2 linked regions of the Kitasatospora fiedleri genome follow. The protein of the gene in region 2 interacts with the protein of the main gene of each other region in a pairwise test. Links are inferred from orthologs where the notes say so. Each region holds a gene or a part of one and is shown on either strand. Other genes may lie near its edges. The genes, in order: QMQ26_RS10720 and QMQ26_RS23895.

Evidence for each region.
Region 1: the proteins of QMQ26_RS23895 (region 2) and QMQ26_RS10720 interact in binary tests that used the Escherichia coli proteins (3 or more experiments, as listed by UniProt). The link is inferred for Kitasatospora fiedleri from one-to-one orthologs.

The regions. Positions count from the first base shown.
Region 1 is NZ_OX419519.1:2,274,652-2,284,205, forward strand. The notes cover bases 4,585-7,582. They hold QMQ26_RS10720 (P-II family nitrogen regulator), read right to left. Parts: upstream 6,254-7,582; coding sequence 5,915-6,253; downstream 4,585-5,914. Other genes in these bases: QMQ26_RS10715 (macrolide family glycosyltransferase), read right to left, coding at 4,585-5,658; QMQ26_RS10725 (ammonium transporter), read right to left, coding at 6,250-7,578. In the rest of the region: QMQ26_RS10695 (alpha/beta hydrolase), read right to left, coding at 1-781; QMQ26_RS10700 (SDR family oxidoreductase), read left to right, coding at 1,112-1,900; QMQ26_RS10710 (carbohydrate binding domain-containing protein), read right to left, coding at 2,037-4,163; more of QMQ26_RS10715, read right to left, coding at 4,486-4,584; QMQ26_RS10730 (M4 family metallopeptidase), read right to left, coding at 7,762-9,554. UniProt on the Escherichia coli protein: P-II indirectly controls the transcription of the glutamine synthetase gene (glnA). P-II prevents NR-II-catalyzed conversion of NR-I to NR-I-phosphate, the transcriptional activator of GlnA. When P-II is uridylylated to P-II-UMP, these events are reversed.
Region 2 is NZ_OX419519.1:5,186,502-5,196,096, reverse strand. Bases 1,967-5,005 are described here. They hold QMQ26_RS23895 ([protein-PII] uridylyltransferase), read right to left. Parts: upstream 4,683-5,005; coding sequence 2,250-4,682; downstream 1,967-2,249. Other genes in these bases: QMQ26_RS23890 (P-II family nitrogen regulator), read right to left, coding at 4,802-5,005; ffh (signal recognition particle protein), read right to left, coding at 1,967-2,147. In the rest of the region: QMQ26_RS23905 (GNAT family N-acetyltransferase), read right to left, coding at 1-479; more of ffh, read right to left, coding at 588-1,966; more of QMQ26_RS23890, read right to left, coding at 5,006-5,140; QMQ26_RS23885 (ammonium transporter), read right to left, coding at 5,137-6,462; transcriptional repressor NsdA, read right to left, coding at 6,724-8,181; QMQ26_RS23875 (bifunctional DNA primase/polymerase), read left to right, coding at 8,622-9,296; signal recognition particle-docking protein FtsY, read right to left, coding at 9,402-9,595.

The sequences.
Region 1 (9,554 bases), 2.9 Mb from region 2 along the record:
CCTGCTCGTGGCCCTTCCAGAGCGGCGAGTCGGGGTTCCAGTAGCCGTCGATCGGCACCGCGGCCTTGAACACGTCGGGGTGCTGGAGGGCGAGCTTCGCGCTGCAGAACGCGCCGGTGGAGGCGCCCATCACGGCCCAGCCGTCCCGGCCCTTGAGGGTGCGGAAGTTGGCGCGGACGAAGTCCGGGACGTCCTGGGACATCCAGGTGCCGATCTTCGGCTGGCCGGGGATGTCGGCGCACTCCAGCGCCTTGGCCTCGTCGGAGTCCAGGTTCTGCACCGGCATGATCATGATGAACGGGTGGGCCTTGCCCTGGGCGACCATCTCCTGGTCGACCTCCTGGATCGGCAGCTGGTTGTCGGTCCAGGTGTTGTACCCGGCGCTCTGCCCGCCGGCGTACAGGGTCAGCACCGGGAAGCCGGTCCTCGCGTACGCGGGGTCGTCGTACTGCGGCGGCAGCCAGACCCAGACCTTGCCGCTGACCCCGGACTTGGCGCCGGCCAGGGTGGTCATCAGGATCGGACCGGCCTTGGTGTCGCGGGCCGTGGAGAAGTGGGCGGCCGGACCGGTCGGCATCAGCACCTTGGTCGGCTTCGGCGGCGCGCTGCTGGGCGGCGCGGCGGCGGACGCGGCGGCGGAGTTCTGGCCGGTGGAGATCGCGGCCCGGGCGGAGTCGGCGCCGCTGCCGGAGCTGCCGCAGGCGGCGAGCGGGACGGCGAGGGCGAGCAGGGCGGCGGCCGCCAACGGGCGGCGGACGGCGGGGCGGGGCTGCGGCAGCACGGTGCTCTCTCCGGGCGGGGCCGGCCCGGCGGCCGGGTCCGGGCCCTGGTCAGTGAGGGTCGGGGACGGGCCGCGACGGTCACCGGCACACCCCGGGTACGGCCCCGGCCGCGCGTGCGGCGGCGGTCCGGGCCTCCCGTGATCCTATGACGTGCCGCTCTCGGGGCCGGTTGCGTCCGGGCCCACAATCCGCCGGTCGGCGGGGGTGGTTCCGGCCGGTCGGCGGGGGTGCGCGGGCCCGCCGGTCGGCGTGTCGCGGCGGTCGGCCGCGCCGGTCCGGGCCGGGCCTGGACGATCCTCCGGCTGACGCGGCGCCCCGGCCCGGCGATCATGGGGGTTCCGTGTCCCGGAACCGTCCCGAGGAGTGTGCGCGTGTCCCAGCAGGTTGCCGTGATCACCGGTGCGGGCAGCGGCGTCGGCCGCGCCGTGGCCCGCGAACTCGCCTCGGCCGGCTGGCGGGTGGTGCTGGCCGGCCGCCGGGCCGACCCGCTGACGGAGACCGCCGCCGGGCTCGGGCCGGACCGCGCGCTGGCGGTGCCCGCCGACGTCACCGACGAGCGGCAGGTGGAGGCGCTGTTCGACGCGGCGGCCGGGCACTTCGGCCGGATCGACCTGCTGTTCAACAACGCCGGGATGTTCGGCCCGTCCGCCCCGGTCGAGGAGGTCGCGGCGGCCGACTGGCGGGCCGTGGTCGACGTCAACCTGACCGGCGCGTTCCTCTGCGCGCAGGCCGCGTTCCGCCGGATGCGGGACCAGGACCCGCAGGGCGGCCGGATCGTCAACAACGGCTCGATCTCCGCCCACGTCCCCCGCCCGTACGCGATCGCCTACACCGCGACCAAGCACGCCGTCACCGGCCTGACCCGCGCCCTGTCGCTGGAGGGCCGCCCGTACCGGATCGCCTGCGGGCAGATCGACATCGGCAACGCGGCCACCGACATGACGGCGGGGATGGGCGCGGGGGTGCGGCAGGCGGACGGGCGGACCGCGCCGGAGCCGACCATGGACGTCGCGGACGTGGCCCGGACGGTGCGCCACATGGCGGAGCTGCCGCTGGAGGCGAACGTCCAGTTCGCCACGGTGATGGCCACCGCGATGCCGTACATCGGCCGCGGCTGAGCGGCGGGAGCGGCGCGCCGGGGCGGACTCGTTCGAGGTGTCCGTCCCAGCGGCCGCCGCGCAGTTCGACGTCCGGGACAGGGGTGGTGGTGCCCATCCGCCCGATGCTTCCAGCGGGTCGGGCGCCCGGCCCGGGTCAGCCGCGCCAGGTGTCGTTCAGCGTGATCCGGCCGGTGGCCGGGACGGTCGCGGTGCGGTTGGCGCCGCTCTCCCAGGTGACGTTCCCGGCGGCGTCCTTGCGGATGTACTTGTACTGGATCGCGGTGCCCGCGCCGAGCGCCACGTCCAGCTTCCACACCGGGTAGGCGGCGGCGGAGAGCGGCAGCGCCTTCGCGGTGTCCCAGCCGCCCAGCCCGGCCGCGTCGCCGACCAGGTAGACGTTCTGGCCGACCGCGGTGGTGGCGTTGACCGCGAAGGAGGCGCCGGAGCCGGTCGGCGGGGAGGCGGACGCCGAGGTCGACGGGGAGGCGGTGGCGGCGGCGCACGGGTCGCCGCTGCCGACCGCGCCGTCCTTGACGGTGATGCTGCCGGTGCCCAGGGCGTAGTTGCCGCCGCCGTTGTTGTCCCAGGTGCCGTTGCCGTTGTTGAAGGTGGTGGCGAGGCCGGTGGCACCGCCCAGGCCGACGGTCTTCTTCACCCAGCCGGTGCAGGCCGCGTCCATGGCCACGCCGGGGACGGTGGTCCAACTGCCGCCGTTGGGCGCGTAGTGCAGGTCGTAGGCCGACCAGTTCCGGTCCGTCGAGTAGAAGACGGTGGCGCTGTTGCCGCCGGTCGGCGAGGCCGACGCGGAGGCGGACGGCGAGGCGGAGGGGGTGGGGGCGGGCGTGGCGCCGTTGCCGCCGGCGCCGACGTACAGGGCGACCGCGTCGCCCGCGCCGACGGTGGCGGTGAACCTGCCGTCCGCGCCGACGGTGTAGGTCGGGCCGGTGCAGCCGCCGCCGTTCACCGGGTCGCCGTGCTGGACGTCGCAGTAGACGCCGGCCGGCAGCGAGGTCTGGAAGGTCCGGGTGAGCGCGCCGGACTCGCGGTTGATCGCCACGTAGCCCTTGTCGCCGCGGCCGAAGGCGATCGCGTTGTTGTCGTTGGACCACCAGTCGGTCATGCCGGTGCCGGAGACCGCGTTGCGGAAGCCGACCATGTTGGCGACCTGGCGCCAGGCGTGGGTGCAGTTCCAGCCGTCCTGGTAGCAGGCGTTGACGGTGCCGCCGTTGGGCGGGCCGTCGTCGTTGCCGCCGAAGGCGTAGCCGGAGTAGACGTTCGGCGAGCCGTAGGGGTCGGCCAGCAGGAAGACGTTGGCCAGCGTGTAGGCGGAGCCGTACGCGTAGGTCAGGGTCGAGCCGTTGCGCTCGGTGTCCCAGTTGTCGACGAAGGTGCGGGCCTGGGCGGAGCCGAGCAGGCCGCTGCCCCAGCTCTGCAGGTCGGAGATCCGCCCGCCGTTGAAGGCGCTCTTGAGCCAGGTCGCGGAGCGGAACTCGTCCACGTCGCCGTTGCCGGTGTACTCGCCGGGCTGGACGGCCTCGCCCGCGCCGTAGATGACCTCCTGCACCCAGTAGGCGTTCGGGTTGCTCACCTTGGACTTGATCGCGGCCAGGTCGCTCGCGGCGATGTGCTTGGCGGCGTCGATCCGGAAGCCGTCGACGCCCAGGGACAGCAGGTCGTTCAGGTAGTCGGCGATGGTCTGCTGAACGTAGCCGGAGCCGGTGTTCAGGTCGGCGAGGCCGACCAGCTCGCAGTTCTGCACGTTGGAGCGGTCGCCGTAGTTGCTGATCGACGTCCGGCAGGAGTGGAAGTCCTGGTCCTGGTAGTAGCCCGGGTAGGTGTACTTGCCGTACGCGGTGCCGCCGGTGCCGGTGCCGCTGCCCGCGCTCATGTGGTTGATCACCGCGTCGGCGATCACCTTGACGCCCGCGGCGTGGCAGGTGCCGACCATGCGCTGGAACGAGGCGCGGTCGCCGAGCCGGCCGGCGATCCGGTAGCTGACGGGCTGGTAGGAGGTCCACCACTGGGCGCCCTGGATGTGCTCCTCGGCCGGGGAGACCTCGACGGAGCCGTAGCCCTTGGGGCCGAGCGTGTCGGTGCACGCCTTGGCCACCGAGTCGAACTTCCACTCGAACAGGGTGGCGGTGACGTCCTTGCCGCCGGGCGGGGTGGCGGTGGCGGCGGGCGCGAGCGAGAGCCCGGCGCCGGCCGAGAGGCCGAGCGCCGCGAGCGCGGTGGCGGCGGCGGCGAGGCGCCGGCCGCCGAGGGGGGCGGAGAGGGGCAAGGGAGCACTCCTGGGGGAAGCCCGGGCCGCGGACGCGGGTCGCGGAACGGGGGGCGGCGGGGTGGGGGCCGCGACGGCGGGGGTGGTGCCGTCAGTGCGACGGGTGGAGGGTCGCTACTGCAAGTCCCTGCAAACTCGTTGAAACTTGCTGGAAATTTGCAGTGGCATGACCATAGGGTCCGCCCGGACGGCCGTCAAGGGAGGCTGCGGGCCCCTGCGGACGAGAAAGCCGGCGGGAGAACGGACGGGGAAAACGGATGCGTCGGTCCGCCGCTGACGGTTCGTCAGCGGCGGACCGGCGCGGGCCCGGAGCCCCGGGAGGTCAGCCCAGCTGCCGCTCGATCAGGTCACAGGCGCGGGCGGTGCCGCCCTCGGACTTCGCCCGCGCGCTCAGCTCGCGCGAGCGGGCCGCGACCGCCGGGTCCGCGACCAGCTCGGCCAGCGCCGAGCGGAGCGCCCGCGGCGTCGCGTCCGCGGTGTCGATCCGGCGGGCCACGCCGAGCTCGACCAGCCGGTCGGCGTTCATGAACTGCTCGGCGGCCTGCGGCACCGCGATCATCGGCACCCCGGCCAGCAGGCCCTCCCCGCAGCCGCCCATCCCGGCGTGCGTGACGAAGGCGTCGGCCTGCTCCAGCACCGCCCGCTGCGGCAGCCAGGGGTGCACCTCGACCCCGGCCGGGATCTCCCCCAGCTCCGCCGGGTCGGTGTGCCGGCCGATCTGCAGCACCAGGTGCCAGCCGGGCAGGTCGCCGAAGGCGGCCAGGCAGTTGCGGTAGAACTCCGGCTGCCGGGTGAACGCCGAGCCCAGCGACACCAGCAGCACCTTCTCGGCCCCGGCCGGGCGCTGCCAGCCGCCCTGCTCGGCCCGCAGGTCGAAGCACGGGCCGACGAAGTCCACCGCCTTCCGGTCGACCCGGTCGGCGTGCGGCTGCATCGCCTCGGTGATCATGGCGACGGCCCGGGCCGGGCGGCCGGAGAAGTCGTCCACGTCGGTCGTGGTGGCGCCGCTGCCGGCCAGCCACTCGGCGAAGCGGGCGAAGTAGGCGTCCGCCCCCGGGAGGCCGCGCAGGTGGGCGCCGACCTCCTCCCGGTACCCCTCCCAGCCGACCAGCGTCGGCGAGAGCTGGACGACCGGCCGGCCCTGCGCCTCGGCGAGCGCCCGGGCCGCGTAGGCGCCGATGTCGTACAGGTAGAGGTCGGCCGGGTCGGCGTCGTAGTGGGCGCGCAGCCGGGGCAGCACGGCGATCGCGTCCTCCAGGAAGACGCGCATGGCGCCGATCGCGTCCGCCGGCCAGTCGTGGTCGGCGACCGGGAGGGTGGAGGGGTAGGGGACGAGCTCGGCGCCGGTGGGGGCGATCAGCTCGGCGACGGCGGGGTCGTTGGCGTACGTCACCCGGTGGCCGCGGGCCACGAGTTCGCGGATCACTTCGAGGCTGGGGCGGACGTGGCTGACGGCCGGGATGCCGACCATGGCGATGTGGGCACGACGGCTCATGCGGAGAGCACCTGCTTCCGGTTCTACGGGGCGTGGACAGGACACCGCACCACCGGGGCGCCGCGGAGGGGCGCGCACGGGCGGGCGGGACGCGTGGGCTCGGGGCGCTGCCCCGGCCGCGTCAGCCGTAGATCTGGTGGAAGGAGGACATGCCGGGACACTAACCCGGAACCGGTCGGGCCGCACGCGAATTACCGCGCGCGCCCGACCTCGGGGCACCGCAACGCCCTTGAGAAGCAAGCGGATTGACCGATCGTCAGACCGCGTCCGGCCCGCGCTCGCCGGTGCGGACCCGGACGATGCCGTCCACCGGCACCACCCAGACCTTGCCGTCGCCGATCTTCCCGGTCCGGGCGGCGGCCACGATCGCGTCGGTGACCCGCTCGGCGTCCTCGTCCTCCACCACCACCTCGATCCGGACCTTCGGCACCAGGTCGATCCGGTACTCCGCGCCCCGGTACACCTCGGTGTGCCCGTGCTGCCGCCCGTAGCCGCTGGCCTCGGTGACGGTCAGCCCGTGCACGCCGAGCTCCTGCAACGCGGTCTTGACCTCGTCCAGCTTGAACGGCTTGACGACGGCGGTGATCAGCTTCATGCGGGGCGGGTCCTGTCGGAGGCGGGCGCACCGTGCGGGTGCATGCTGGCGTGGGCGGTGGCGGAGCCGTGGCCCAGGACGCCGTGATCGTACGCGGTCTCGGCGTGCACGGCGAGGTCCAGGCCGGTGAGTTCGTGCTCGGGCGCGGCCCGGAAGCCCATCAGCCGGTCGATCGCCCGGCCGATGCCGTACGTCATGCCGAAGGCGTACCCGGCGACCACCAGGACGGCGGTCAGCTGCTTGCCGAGCTGGCCGATCCCGCCGCCGTGCAGCAGTCCGGCGGGGCCGCCGGTCATGGTGGCGGTGGCGAACAGGCCGATCAGCAGGGTGCCGATGACGCCGGCCACGAAGTGCACGCCGACCACGTCCAGCGAGTCGTCGTAGTCGAGGCGGAACTTCCAGCTGACGGCGTAGCAGCAGACCAGCCCGGCGGCCAGGCCGACGACCAGCGCGCCGAGCAGGTCGACGCTGCCGCAGGAGGGGGTGATGGCGACCAGTCCGGCGACCGCGCCGGAGGCGGCGCCGAGGGTGGTGGCGTGGCCGTCGCGCTTCTTCTCCACCACCAGCCAGCCGAGCAGGCCCGCGCAGCCGGCCGCCTGGGTGTTGAGGACCGCGGCGGCGGCCAGGCCGTTGGCGCCCATCGCGGAGCCGCCGTTGAAGCCGAACCAGCCGAACCAGAGCAGGCCCGCGCCGAGCAGCACCAGCGGCAGGTTGTGCGGGCGCATGGCCTCCTTCTTGAAGCCCAGGCGCGGGCCGAGCAGCAGGGCCAGGGCCAGGCCGCTGGCGCCGCAGTTGACCTCGACGACGGTGCCGCCGGCGAAGTCGAGGGCGCCGAGGTCGCGCAGGACCCAGCCGTCGGGGGCGAACACCCAGTGCGCGACGGGCACGTAGACCAGCAGCGTCCACACCGCGGTGAAGGCCACCCAGGAGCCGAACTTGGCCCGGTCGGCGATGGCGCCGGAGATCAGCGCGGCGGTGATGATCGCGAAGGTCAGCTGGAAGGTGGCGAACAGCAGGGTGGGGACGTGCCCGGTGAGGCTGTCCGGGGTGATGCCGGCCATGCCGAGGTGGTCGAGGGAGCCGATCAGGCCCCAGCCGGCGTCCTTGCCGAAGGCCAGCGAGTAGCCGGCCAGCAGCCAGACCGCGGTGACCACGGCGATCGACACGAAGCTCATCATGATCATGTTGAGCACGCTCTTGGTGCGCACCATGCCGCCGTAGAACAGCGCCAGGGCCGGGGTCATCAGCAGCACGAGCGCGGTGCAGGCCAGCAGCCAGGCGGTGTCGCCGCTGTCCAGGGTGGGTGGGGAGTCAGCGAGGAGCATGCGGGGAGTGTCGCCGGGCCGGATTTCGGGCCGCCGTCACGGGTGTTTCGACGGTGTTTCGTGTTGCCCGGGGGTTTCCGGAATCTCACCGCCCGGACACCCGGCCGGGCCGCGCCGGGAGCGGGCGCGCCGGTGCCCGGCGGCCGCTGGTGCGGCCGCCGGGCAGCGGTGGGTGCGGGTGCGTCAGCTGGTCTGGATCGCGGTGTCGTCGATCACGAAGGAGGTCTGCAGCGAGGAGTCCTCGACCGCGTTGAACTTCACCGTGACGGTCTGGCCCGCGTAGGCCGACAGGTTGATGCTCTTCTGGGTGTAGCCGGTGGCCTTGTCGAGGTTGGAGTACGAGGCGACCGAGGTGCCGTTGACGGTGACGGTCAGCTTGTCGTACGCGGTGGAGGTGGTGGTCTCCGCGGTGTCGACGTGCAGCCAGTAGCTCAGCGTGGCGGAGCAGCCGGCCGGGATGGTGACGGTCTGGGTGATGCTGTCGGTGTGGGCGGAGCCGTAGCCGTCCAGCCAGGCCTTCCAGGAACCGCTGTGGGCGGCCTGCGAGGTGGAGTTGTTGACCACGCCGGAGGTGGCGGTCCAGGGGCTGGCGGTGCCGGTCTCGAAGCCGGGGTTGCCGAGCAGCTGGGCCGGGGTGCAGCCGGTGCCGCCGCCGGAGGTGACGGTCCAGGTGAAGGAGGCGGTGCCGGTCTTGTTGGCGGCGTCCTTGGCGGTGACGGTCACGTTGTAGGTGCCGGCCGCGGTGGCGGTGCCGGTGATCTTGCCGGTGGAGGCGTTGATCGACAGGCCGGTGGGCAGGCCGGTGGCCGAGTAGGTCAGCGGCGCGGTGCCGCCGGTGGCCGCGATCTGCAGGTTGACCGAGCCGTTCAGCGCGGTCGACTGGTTGCCGGGGCTGGTGACGGTCGGCCCGCCGGTGCTGGGCAGCGAGCCGACGTTGACGGCGGCCCAGGCGGTGGCGGTGGCGTTGTACTCGGCGGAGCCGGCGCCGTACAGGTCGGTGGCGGCGGAGAGCATGCCGGCCCGGGCGCTGGCGTAGTTGGTGGTGGAGGTCCAGTACGTGGTCAGTGCCCGGTACCAGATCGCCGCGGCCTTGTCCCGGCCGATGCCGGTGACGGTGATGCTGTTGACGGTGGGCGAGTTGTAGCTGACGCCGTTGATGGTCTTGGCGCCGCTGCCCTCGGCCAGCAGGTAGAAGGCGTGGTTGCCGACGCCGGACGAGTAGTGGACGTCCTTGTTGCCGACGGTGGAGGACCAGCTGTCGGCGGAGGAGCCGTCCTTGGAGGGCTTGTCCATGTAGCGCAGCGGCGTGCCGTCGCCGTTGATGTTGATCAGCTCGCCGATCAGGTAGTCCGGGTTGTCGGTGGGCAGGTTCGCGTAGAACTCGACCATCGTGCCGAACACGTCCGAGGTGGACTCGTTCAGGCCGCCGGACTCGCCCGAGTAGTTCAGGCCCGCGGTGTTGGAGGTGACGCCGTGCGTCATCTCGTGGCCCGCGACGTCGAGTTCGGTCAGCGGGTGGGTGTTGCCCGAGCCGTCGCCGTAGGTCATGCAGAAGCAGCTGTCGTCCCAGAACGCGTTGACGTAGTTGCTGCCGTAGTGGACCCGGCTGTACGCGCCGACGCCGTCGTTGCGGATGCCGTTGCGGCCGAAGGTGTTCTTGTAGTAGTCCCAGGTGGACGCGACGCCGTAGTGGGCGTCGACGGCCGCGGACTCCTTGTTGGAGACGGTGCCGTCGCCCCAGGTGTCGGTGGTCTTCGAGTACAGCGTGCCGGTGCCGCTGGTCCCGTTGTTCAGGTTGGTGGTGTACATGTTGCCGCGGGTCGGGTCCTTGAGCTGGTAGTTGGAGCCCGACTGCGAGGTGCCGAGGGTGACGTTGCCGACGAAGACGCCGTTGCCGGTGCCGGTCTCGATGCCCTCCCACTTCTGGATCACGTCGCCGGTGGTGGCGTCGGTGACCACGTGGAGCTTGCTCGGGG
Region 2 (9,595 bases):
TCGTGGTCGCGCCAGGCGTCCTGCAGGAACAGCATCCGCGGCGTGAGCCCCTCGTGCCGGAAGCCCAGCCGGCGGGCCAGCGCGATCGACCGCTCGTTGTCCGGCTGGACGTTGATCTCCAGCCGGTGCAGCCCGAGCCCGCCGCGCTCCGGCCGCGTGAAGCAGCGCTCCACCACCAGCCGCATGCCCTCCGACATCCGGCCGGTCCCGACGAACGGCTCGTACGAGTCGTAGCCCAGCACCCCGTTGCAGAACCGCGCCATCACGATGTTGGCCACGTTGCACTTGCCGACCAGGCCGCCGGTCCCGGTGTCGACGATCATGAACGTCCGCAGGCCCGCGCCCTGACGGCTCAGCAGGTCCGGCATGCCGTCCGGCTCCACCGGGTTCCACCGCCCGATGTGCGCGGCGGAGCGGCGCACCGCCTCGGCGTAGGGGACGACGTCATCGGGGCGGGGGGCTCGGATCGTCACGCGCATACGGGACATCATGGCGCACCCGCGCGCGGAAGCGCGGGCACGGGTGGCGGGGGCGGACGCGACCGGGGGCGCGGTTGCCCGCGCCCCCGGTCCGTGCCGCCCCGCCGCCTACAGCAGGTCCTTGAACTCCTTGGGGAGCTGGAAGTCCGCCGGACCCTGGCCCGGCTGGACGCCGAACGCGCCGCCGGACTGGGCGCCCTGGCCCGGCCCGAGGGCCTTGCGCTCGGCGGCCGCGGCCTCCTCCTGGGCCCGCTTGAGCGGGTTGCCGCTCTTGCGCTTGCCCTTGGCGACCGGGGCCTTCTTGCCGGAGCGCTTGCCGCCGCCGCCCATCCCGGGGATGCCCGGCATGCCGGGGATGCCCTTGCCGGAGGCCATCGCGGACATCATCTTGCGAGCCTCGAAGAACCGCTCGACCAGGCTGGAGACCTCGCCGACCTGGACGCCGGAGCCCTTGGCGATGCGCAGCCGGCGCGAGCCGTTGATCAGCTTCGGGTCGGTCCGCTCGGCCGGGGTCATCGACTTGATGATCGCGCCGACCCGGTTGACGTCCTTGTCGTCCAGGTTGTTGATCTGGTCCCGGATCTGGCCCATGCCGGGGAGCATGCCGAGCAGCTTGGAGATCGAGCCCATCTTCTGGACCTGCTCCAGCTGCGACAGGAAGTCGTCGAGCGTGAAGTCCTTGCCGCCGCCCTGGAGCTTGGCGGCCATCTTCTCGGCCTCGGCCTGGGAGAAGGTCTGCTCGGCCTTCTCGATCAGCGAGAGGACGTCGCCCATGCCGAGGATGCGCGAGGCCATCCGGTCGGGGTGGAAGGCGTCGAAGTCGTCGACCTTCTCGCCGTTGGAGGCGAACATGATCTGACGGCCGGTCACGTGGGCGACCGAGAGCGCGGCGCCGCCGCGGGCGTCGCCGTCGAGCTTGGAGAGCACGACGCCGGTGAAGTCCACGCCCTCCAGGAAGGCCTGGGCGGTGGTGACCGCGTCCTGGCCGACCATGGCGTCGACCACGAACAGGACCTCGTCCGGGTCGATCGCGGCGCGGATGTCGGCGGCCTGCTGCATCAGTTCGGCGTCGATGCCGAGGCGGCCGGCGGTGTCGACGATGACGACGTCGTACTGCTTCTGCTTGGCGTACTCGACGGAGTCGCGGGCGACCTGCACCGGGTCGCCGACGCCGTTGCCGGGCTGCGGGCCGTAGAAGGCGACGCCGGCCCGCTCCGCGACGACGCCGAGCTGGGTGACGGCGTTGGGGCGCTGGAGGTCGCAGGCGACCAGCAGCGGGGTGTGCTTCTGGGTCTTGAGCCAGTGGCCGAGCTTTCCGGCCAGCGTGGTCTTGCCGGCGCCCTGGAGGCCGGCCAGCATGATCACGGTCGGGCCGGTCTTGGCGTAGCGCAGGCGGCGGGTCTCGCCGCCGAGGATGCTGATCAGCTCCTCGTTGACGATCTTGATGATCTGCTGGGCGGGGTTCAGCGCGCCGGAGACCTCGGAGCCGAGGGCCCGGTCCTTGACCTGCTTGATGAAGGCGCGGACCACGGGGAGCGCGACGTCCGCCTCCAGCAGGGCGATCCGGATCTCGCGCGCGGTGGCGTCGATGTCCGCCTCGCTGAGACGGCCCTTGCCCCGGAGGTTCTTGAACGTCGCTGCGAGGCGGTCGGAGAGAGTGTCGAACACGTCGGTCGCGGGTCCCTTGCGGCATCGAGTACGGGTACTGTCGTCGCCCCAAGGGTAGCCGTACCCCCGGCGGACGGTCTGCGCCCCTGCGCGAACCGCGGGTCAGGGGGTCCCCAGGGCGGCCCTGACCACCCGCGCGACCTCCTGCGCGCGCTCCCGCTCCAGCGGCCGGCCGTCCGGCGAGGTGAGGTAGAAGGCGTCGACGGCCTCCGCGCCGAGGGTGGAGACGTGCGCGGTGCGCACCCGCACGCCGGCCACGTCCAGCGCCCGGCCGATCCGGTGCAGCAGGCCGGGGGCGTCGTGCGCGCGGACCTCCAGCACGGTGGCGGACCGCGAGGCGGTGTGCGGGGCGACGGTGACCACCGGCGGCGGGGTGCTGATGCCGCGGCGGCGCGGCGCGGCGGCGTCGCGTTCGGCGAGCTTGCGGGCGACGTCGAGCGAGCCGTCCAGGGCGCGGCGCAGGTCGGCCCGGAGCCGGGCGGCCTCGGGCAGGTCGCCGTACTCGGCGGCGACCGTCCAGGACAGCAGCAGGACGGGCCCGGCGCCGACCGGGTCGAGTTCGCGCAGCCCGGCCTTGCGGACGGCGAGGCGGTGCACGGCGAGCACCCCGGCGACGGTGCCGAGCAGGCCGGGGCGGTCGGGGATGGCCAGGGTGAGTTCGACGCCCATCGGCTCGGTGCCCTGCTCCCCCGCCGGTTCGGGGTGGGCGGCCAGGGTGAGCGCGGGCCCGCCGGTGCGGGCGGCCTCGACGGCCAGGCGCTCCTGGTCGGCGGTGACCTCGGGGTCGGCGGCGGGCGGGCTGGTGTCACCGGCCAGCCGGGCGGCGGTGCGCTCGACCAGCGTGGCGACCAGCGAGGCGCGCCAGCTCGACCAGGCGGCCGGGCCGGTGGCGGTGGCGTCGGCCTCGGTGAGGGCGTGCAGCAGTTCCAGGTGGGTCTGGGTGCCGACGGTCTTGGCGATCAGGTCGGCGGTGGCGGGGTCGTCGGGGTCGCGGCGGGTGGCGGTGTCGACCAGCGTGAGGTGGTGGCGCACCAGCAGCGCGAGGGTGTCGGTGTCCTGCCGGTCGAAGCCCATCCGGACGGCGACGTCGCGGACGATCACCTCGCCGGCCTCGGAGTGGTCGCCGGGCCAGCCCTTGCCGAGGTCGTGCAGCAGGGCGGCGACCAGCAGCAGGTCGGGGCGGGCGGTGCGGCGGGTCATCGCGGCGGCCCGGACGGCGGTCTCGATCAGGTGCCGGTCGACGGTCCAGCGGTGCACGGCGTTGCGCTGCGGGCGGCAGCGGACCCGCTCCCAGTCCGGCAGCATCCGGCTGATCAGCCCCTCGGCCTCCAGCGCCTCCCAGACCGGCAGGCAGGCTTCGCCCGCGCCGAGCAGGGTGACCAGCTGGGCACGGGCCTCGTCGGGCCAGGGCACCGGCAGCGGCCCGGTCTCGGCGGCCAGCCGCCGGACGGTGGCGTAGCCGACGGTGAGCCCGGCCTGGGCGGCCGCGGCGGCGGCCCGCAGCGGCAGCACCGGGTCGGCGGCCGGCCGGGCGGCGTGGGCCAGCACCGCCTCGCCGTCCTGCTCGACCACGCCCTCGGCGAGCGGGCGGCGCTCGGGCGCGTCGGGGCCGATCGGGGCCCGCCGGGCGCCGTTGAACGGGAAGCCGAACCGGGCGGCGCGGCGGGCCGGGCGGTGGCGCTCGGCCAGCACCCGGTCGACCGAGCGCCAGGTGACGTCGGAGGCGTACGCGACGGTGCGGGCCGCCTGGTAGACCTGCCGCAGCAGGGTGTCGGCGTCGAGCACGCCGAGTCGTTCGGCGACCTGGTCCTGGTCCTGGAGGGAGAGCCGTTCGGTGGCCCGCCCGGTGGTCAGGTGCAGCGCGTCGCGGACGTCGGCCAGGGTGCGGGCGGCGGCGTCCAGGCCGTCGCGGGGGGCGTCGGCGAGCCAGGTCGCGGCGACCGCGTTCAGCGCGACCAGGTCGCGCAGGCCGCCGCGGGCCTCCTTGAGGTCGGGTTCGAGCAGGAAGGACAGCTCGCCGTGGCGCTCGGCCCGGGCCCGGCCGAGCTCCTGGAGCTCGGGGAGCCGTTCGGGGGCGGCGGCGCGCCAGTCGGCCAGGACGGCGGAGCGCAGGTCCGCGGTGAGCTGCGGGTCGCCGGCCAGGTGGCGGGCGTCGAGCAGGCCGAGCTGGGCCTTGAGGTCCTCGGCGGCGACCTTGCGGGCCTCGCCGGGGGTGCGGACGGCGTGGTCGAGGGCGACGCCGCTGTCCCAGACCGGGTACCAGATCCGTTCGGCCAGGTCGGCGGCGAGCGGGCCCTCGTGCAGCAGCAGCAGGTCCAGGTCGCTGCGCGGGGAGAGTTCGGCCCGGCCGTAGCCGCCGACGGCGACCAGCGCGGTGCGGGCGGGGGCGCCGGCGGCCCGGTAGAGGGCGGCCAGCCAGTCGTCGGTGAGCCGGGCCAGGGCGGCGCGCCGGCGCGGGCCGGTGGTGTCGGGGTCGGCCAGCAGGCGGGCGCGCTCGGCGGGGTAGCCGTACTCGGCGGGGTCGGTGCTGCTCACGTCTGCTCCCGGTGCGTGCGGGTGCCGGATACGCCTTCGGCGGACCTGCCACGGGGGCAGGTCCGCCAGGAGGGTTTCAGCGGTGGATCAGAGTGGATCGGAGGAAGGGCGGGCGGGGGTCAGAGGGCGTCGGGGCCGCGTTCGCCGGTGCGGACCCGGACGGTGGTCTCGACCGGGACCGACCAGACCTTGCCGTCGCCGATCTTCCCGGTGCGGGCGGCCTTGACGACCACGTCGATCAACTGCTCGGCGTCCTCGTCCTCGACCAGTATCTCGATCCGGACCTTCGGGACCAGGTCGACGGTGTACTCGGCGCCGCGGTAGACCTCGGTGTGGCCGCGCTGCCGGCCGTACCCGCTGGCCTCGGTGACGGTCAGGCCGTGCACCCCGAAGGCCTGCAGGGCGTCCTTGACCTCGTCCAGGCGGTGCGGCTTGATGACGGCGGTGATGAGCTTCATCGGGCGTCGACCTCGGTCTTCTCGGCGGGGGCGGTCGCGGGGGCGGCCGGGGCGGTGCGCACCAGGCTGGCGCCGACGGCGGTGAAGTCGTAGGCGGACTCGGCGTGTTCGGCCTGGTCGATGCCGGAGACCTCGACCTCCTCGGCGACCCGGAAGCCGATGGTCTTCTGGATCAGCATGCCCAGCAGCCAGGAGAGCACGAACGAGTAGACCAGGACGGCGACCACGCCGAGCACCTGCTTGCCGAGCTGGTCCAGGCCGCCGCCGTAGAACAGGCCGGAGGCGGTCTGGCCGACGTGGCCGGTGGCGAAGAAGCCGATCAGCAGCGAGCCGACGATGCCGCCGACCAGGTGGACGCCGACCACGTCGAGCGAGTCGTCGAAGCCGAACTTGTACTTCAGGCTGATCGCCGCGGCGCACAGCACGCCGGCGATCAGGCCGATCGCGATCGCGCCGAGCGGGGAGACCGAGCCGCAGGCCGGGGTGATGGCAACCAGGCCGGCCACCGCGCCGGAGGCGGCGCCGAGGGTGGTGAACGCGCCGTGCTTGACCTTCTCGTAGGCCAGCCAGCCGAGGATCGCGGCGGCGGTGGCGACCTGGGTGTTGACGAAGGCCATGCCCGCCACGCCGTTGGCGGCCAGCGCGGAGCCGGCGTTGAAGCCGAACCAGCCGAACCACAGCAGGCCGGAGCCGAGCATCACCAGCGGCAGGTTGTGCGGACGCATCGGGTCCTTCTTGAAGCCGATCCGCTTGCCCAGCACCAGGGCCAGGGCCAGGCCGGCCGCACCGGCGTTGATGTGCACCGCGGTGCCGCCGGCGAAGTCGATCACGCCGTTGCGGTCGCCGAGCCAGCCGCCGTTGCCGCCGTCGAAGAAGAACACCCAGTGCGCGACCGGGAAGTACACCACGGTCACCCAGAGCGCCACGAACAGGCTCCAGGCGGTGAACTTCGCCCGGTCCGCGATCGCGCCGCTGATCAGGGCCGGGGTGATGATCGCGAACATCAGCTGGAAGGCCGCGAACCCGGTCACCGGGATCGTCCCGGTCAGGGCGTTCAGGTCGATGCCGCGCATCCCCAGGAAGTCGAGGTTGCCGATCAGACCGGCCCCGGCGTCCGGCGCGAAGGCCAGCGAGTAGCCGTACAGGACCCAGAGCACCGAGACGATCGCCAGTGAGATGAAGCTCATCACCAGCATGTTGAGGGTGCTCTTGACCCTGACCATGCCTCCGTAGAAGAAGGCCAGGCCCGGGGTCATCAACATGACCAGGGCCGCACAGATGAACACAAAGGCGGTATCGCCCGCGCTGAAGCCGTCCGGCATCGGCGTCTCCTCCGAATGAGAGCCGCACCACGACCGGGATTACCTGTCCCGTGCCCATCCCGGCGTGTCGGCGATGAGAGGAGAGTGCCGAAGGCGGGTTTCGGCCGATGCGGCTCGGTGTTTCGCCGCAGTGACGCGGTTGACGCGCCCGTTACGGGAAGGTGAACCACGGCAGGTGACGCGTACTGGACAGCGCGTGCTATATGTCGGCGGCCGTCCGGACGGGGGGCGGACGGCCGCGGGCGGCGGGGGCGGAGCGGATCAGACCACCGCGACGAACTCCGGGATGTCGTGCACCACCCGCTCGGCCAGCCGGTCCACCCCGGGGGCGCCGCGGAAGTCCCGGCTGGCCGCCTCGGAGGTCTTGCGGACCCGGGTGTTCAGCCGCTCGGAGCGCACCTTCTTGGCGATGTCGACCGCCTCCTCGCAGTACTTCGCGGCCTCCTCCGGCTCGCTCTGCAGCAGCCGCACCGAGGCCATCCCGACCAGGTTGAACGCGTAGGTGCGGACGTGGTCGCCGTCCTCCCGGAACCGGTCGACCGCCTCGGTGATCAGCGGCTCGGCGGCCTTGGCCATCGCCGGCCCGCGGTCCGAGGTGTACGCCAGGTCCCGGTAGGAGTGGCCGTTCTCCGCGCACAGCTCGGCGTACGAGAAGAACCTGAGCCAGCTCGGCGCCGCCTCGTTGGTCTCCCGGATGTCGCTGAAGGTGTCCTCCGACAGCCGCACCGCCCGGGCGCACCGGTTGACCTCGCCGATGGTGGAGTACGCCCGCGCCTCCATCGCGTACAGCAGCGACTGCTGGCGGGCGGTGGCGGTGTCCCGGCTGCCGTACTGGGCGAGGTGGATCAGCTCCAGCGCGTCCTCGCCGCGGTTCAGGTGGATCATCTGCCGGCTCATGTCGGTCAGCACGTGCGCCCCGAACGGGCGGTCCCCGGCCTCCTTGGCCGCGTGCAGCGCCAGCACGTAGTACTTCTGCGCGCTCGGGTGCATGCCCACGTCGTACGACATGAAGCCCGCCAGGTGGGCCAGCTCGGCGGTGATCCGGAACAGCCGCTTGGTGGTCGCCTCGGGGTAGGTCTCCTGCAACAGGTCGGTGACCTCGTGGAGTTGGCCGACCACCGCCTTGCGGCGCAGGCCGCCGCCGTTCTGCGCGTCCCACTTCCGGAACATCTCGGTGGTCTGCTCCAGCAGCTGCATCTCCGGCTCGGACAGCCGCCCGGAGAAGTGCTCGCCGCCGTTGGCCGCCGCCAGGATCGGGGTGGGGGCGCCGTTCGGACCGGGCGTCAGCCAGCGCTGCATCGGCTCGATCAGCGCCGCGCCGGCCGTCAGCGCCAGCGACGTGCCGAGGAAGCCGCGCCGGTTGGGTATCAGGTCGCTGCGCGAGTACTCGCTGATCGCCTGCACGGTCTGCTGCGGGCTCCACGGGAGGTCCACCCCGCTGCCGACGGTGGTCACCTGGACCACCGCGCGCAGGCCGAGGTCCTCGACCGAGACCACCGAGCCGAAGCGCTCCGAGAACAGCTCGGACATGATCTTCGGGATCGGCTCCCGCGGCTGCTCCCCGTCCAGCCACCGGCGCACCCGCGAAGTGTCGGTGGAGACGTGGTGGGCGCCGATCTGCCGCGCCCTGCGGTTCACTTGACGCGCCAGCTCGCCCTTCGACCAGCCGCTGCGCGCGAACCAGGAGCCCAGCTTCTCGTTCGGCTGCTTCTCACCCATGGGAACGTCCCCATCCCGCCCCGAACCCGGGGCCCCGCTTCGCCCTGACTCGTGTCCATCGCCTGCACCGCCGTCCGCGTGACCGGTCGGCTGCGTTCCGTATCCCGAACGTAGCGCCCCTGCGCCATCCGGGGGAGCAACGCCGGAAAAACGCCACCTTTCGCCACCCCCACGAGTGAACTACCGGGCCGGGTACCGCGCTTCACTGGGAGTCAGCTCGGCATGACCCCGGCACATGCCCGGACTTGACGGAGGCACGCGTGCGGCAACGACGATCCGGCATCCGCAGCGCTGGTGCAAGGCGCCTGCTCGCCCGCGCCACCCGAATCGGTGTGCGCCGGTCCGCGCACGCCTCCGGTGCACCACGCACCACGCGCCCATCGGACGACGCGCCGTCACCGTCCCGTAACCAGCGGCGACCGGAACCGGTTGGGGGTGGCATGGACAAGCTCTTCGGCACCCTGCGGCTCACCCCCCTCGGCGCCCGTCGCCGCACCCGGCCCGCCGCGCTGCAGGCCGCCGCCGAGTACTCCGGGCGCTGGGGCTGGACGCTGGCGGCCGGCAGCCCGGCCCCGCACCCCGCGACCGCCCCGACGGCCTGCGGCTGCGGCGTCCCGCGCTGCGCCGCGCCCCACCTGCACCACCTGGTCGGGCCCGCGATCGCCCCCGGCGCGACGGCCGCCGAGCTGGCCGTCCGATGTCCGGCCGACGCCCCGCTGCTGCTCCCGACCGGCCACCAGTTCGACGTGCTGGACGTCCCGGCCCAGCCCGGCCTCCAGGCCCTGGTCCGGCTCGAACGGATGGGCACCCAGGTCGGCCCGGTGCTGGCCTCCCCGGCCGGCCGGCTGCTGTTCTTCGTCGCCCCCGGCACCGCCGAGCGCCTGCCCGAGCTGCTCTACCGGATGGGCTGGGACGACGCCTCGCTCGACCTCGCCTGCCACGGCCTCGGCTCCTACCTGGCCGCCCCGCCCACCCCGCTCGGCCCGCTCGGCCCGATGCGCTGGCTGCGCCGCCCCGCCGCCGACGGCGCCCCGCCCGAGGCCCGCCTGCTGCTCGGCACCCTGGCCTACGCCTGCCACCGCACCCGCGCCCGCACGGCGGAGTTCGCCGGCTGACGGCCGCGCGGGCCACGGGGGCGCGGGAGCGAATGAGCGAAGGGGCGGCTCCGGGAAGGGAGTTCCTTCCCGGAGCCGCCCCTTCGGCAGCCGTCCGGACGCGTCCTAGCCGAGCAGCGCGTCCACGAACGCCCCCGGCTCGAACGGCGCGAGGTCGTCCGCGCCCTCGCCGAGGCCGATGAGCTTGACCGGCACGCCCAGCTCGCGCTGGACCGAGATGACGATGCCGCCCTTCGCGGTGCCGTCCAGCTTGGTGAGCACGATGCCGGTGATGTCGACCACCTCCGCGAACACCCGGG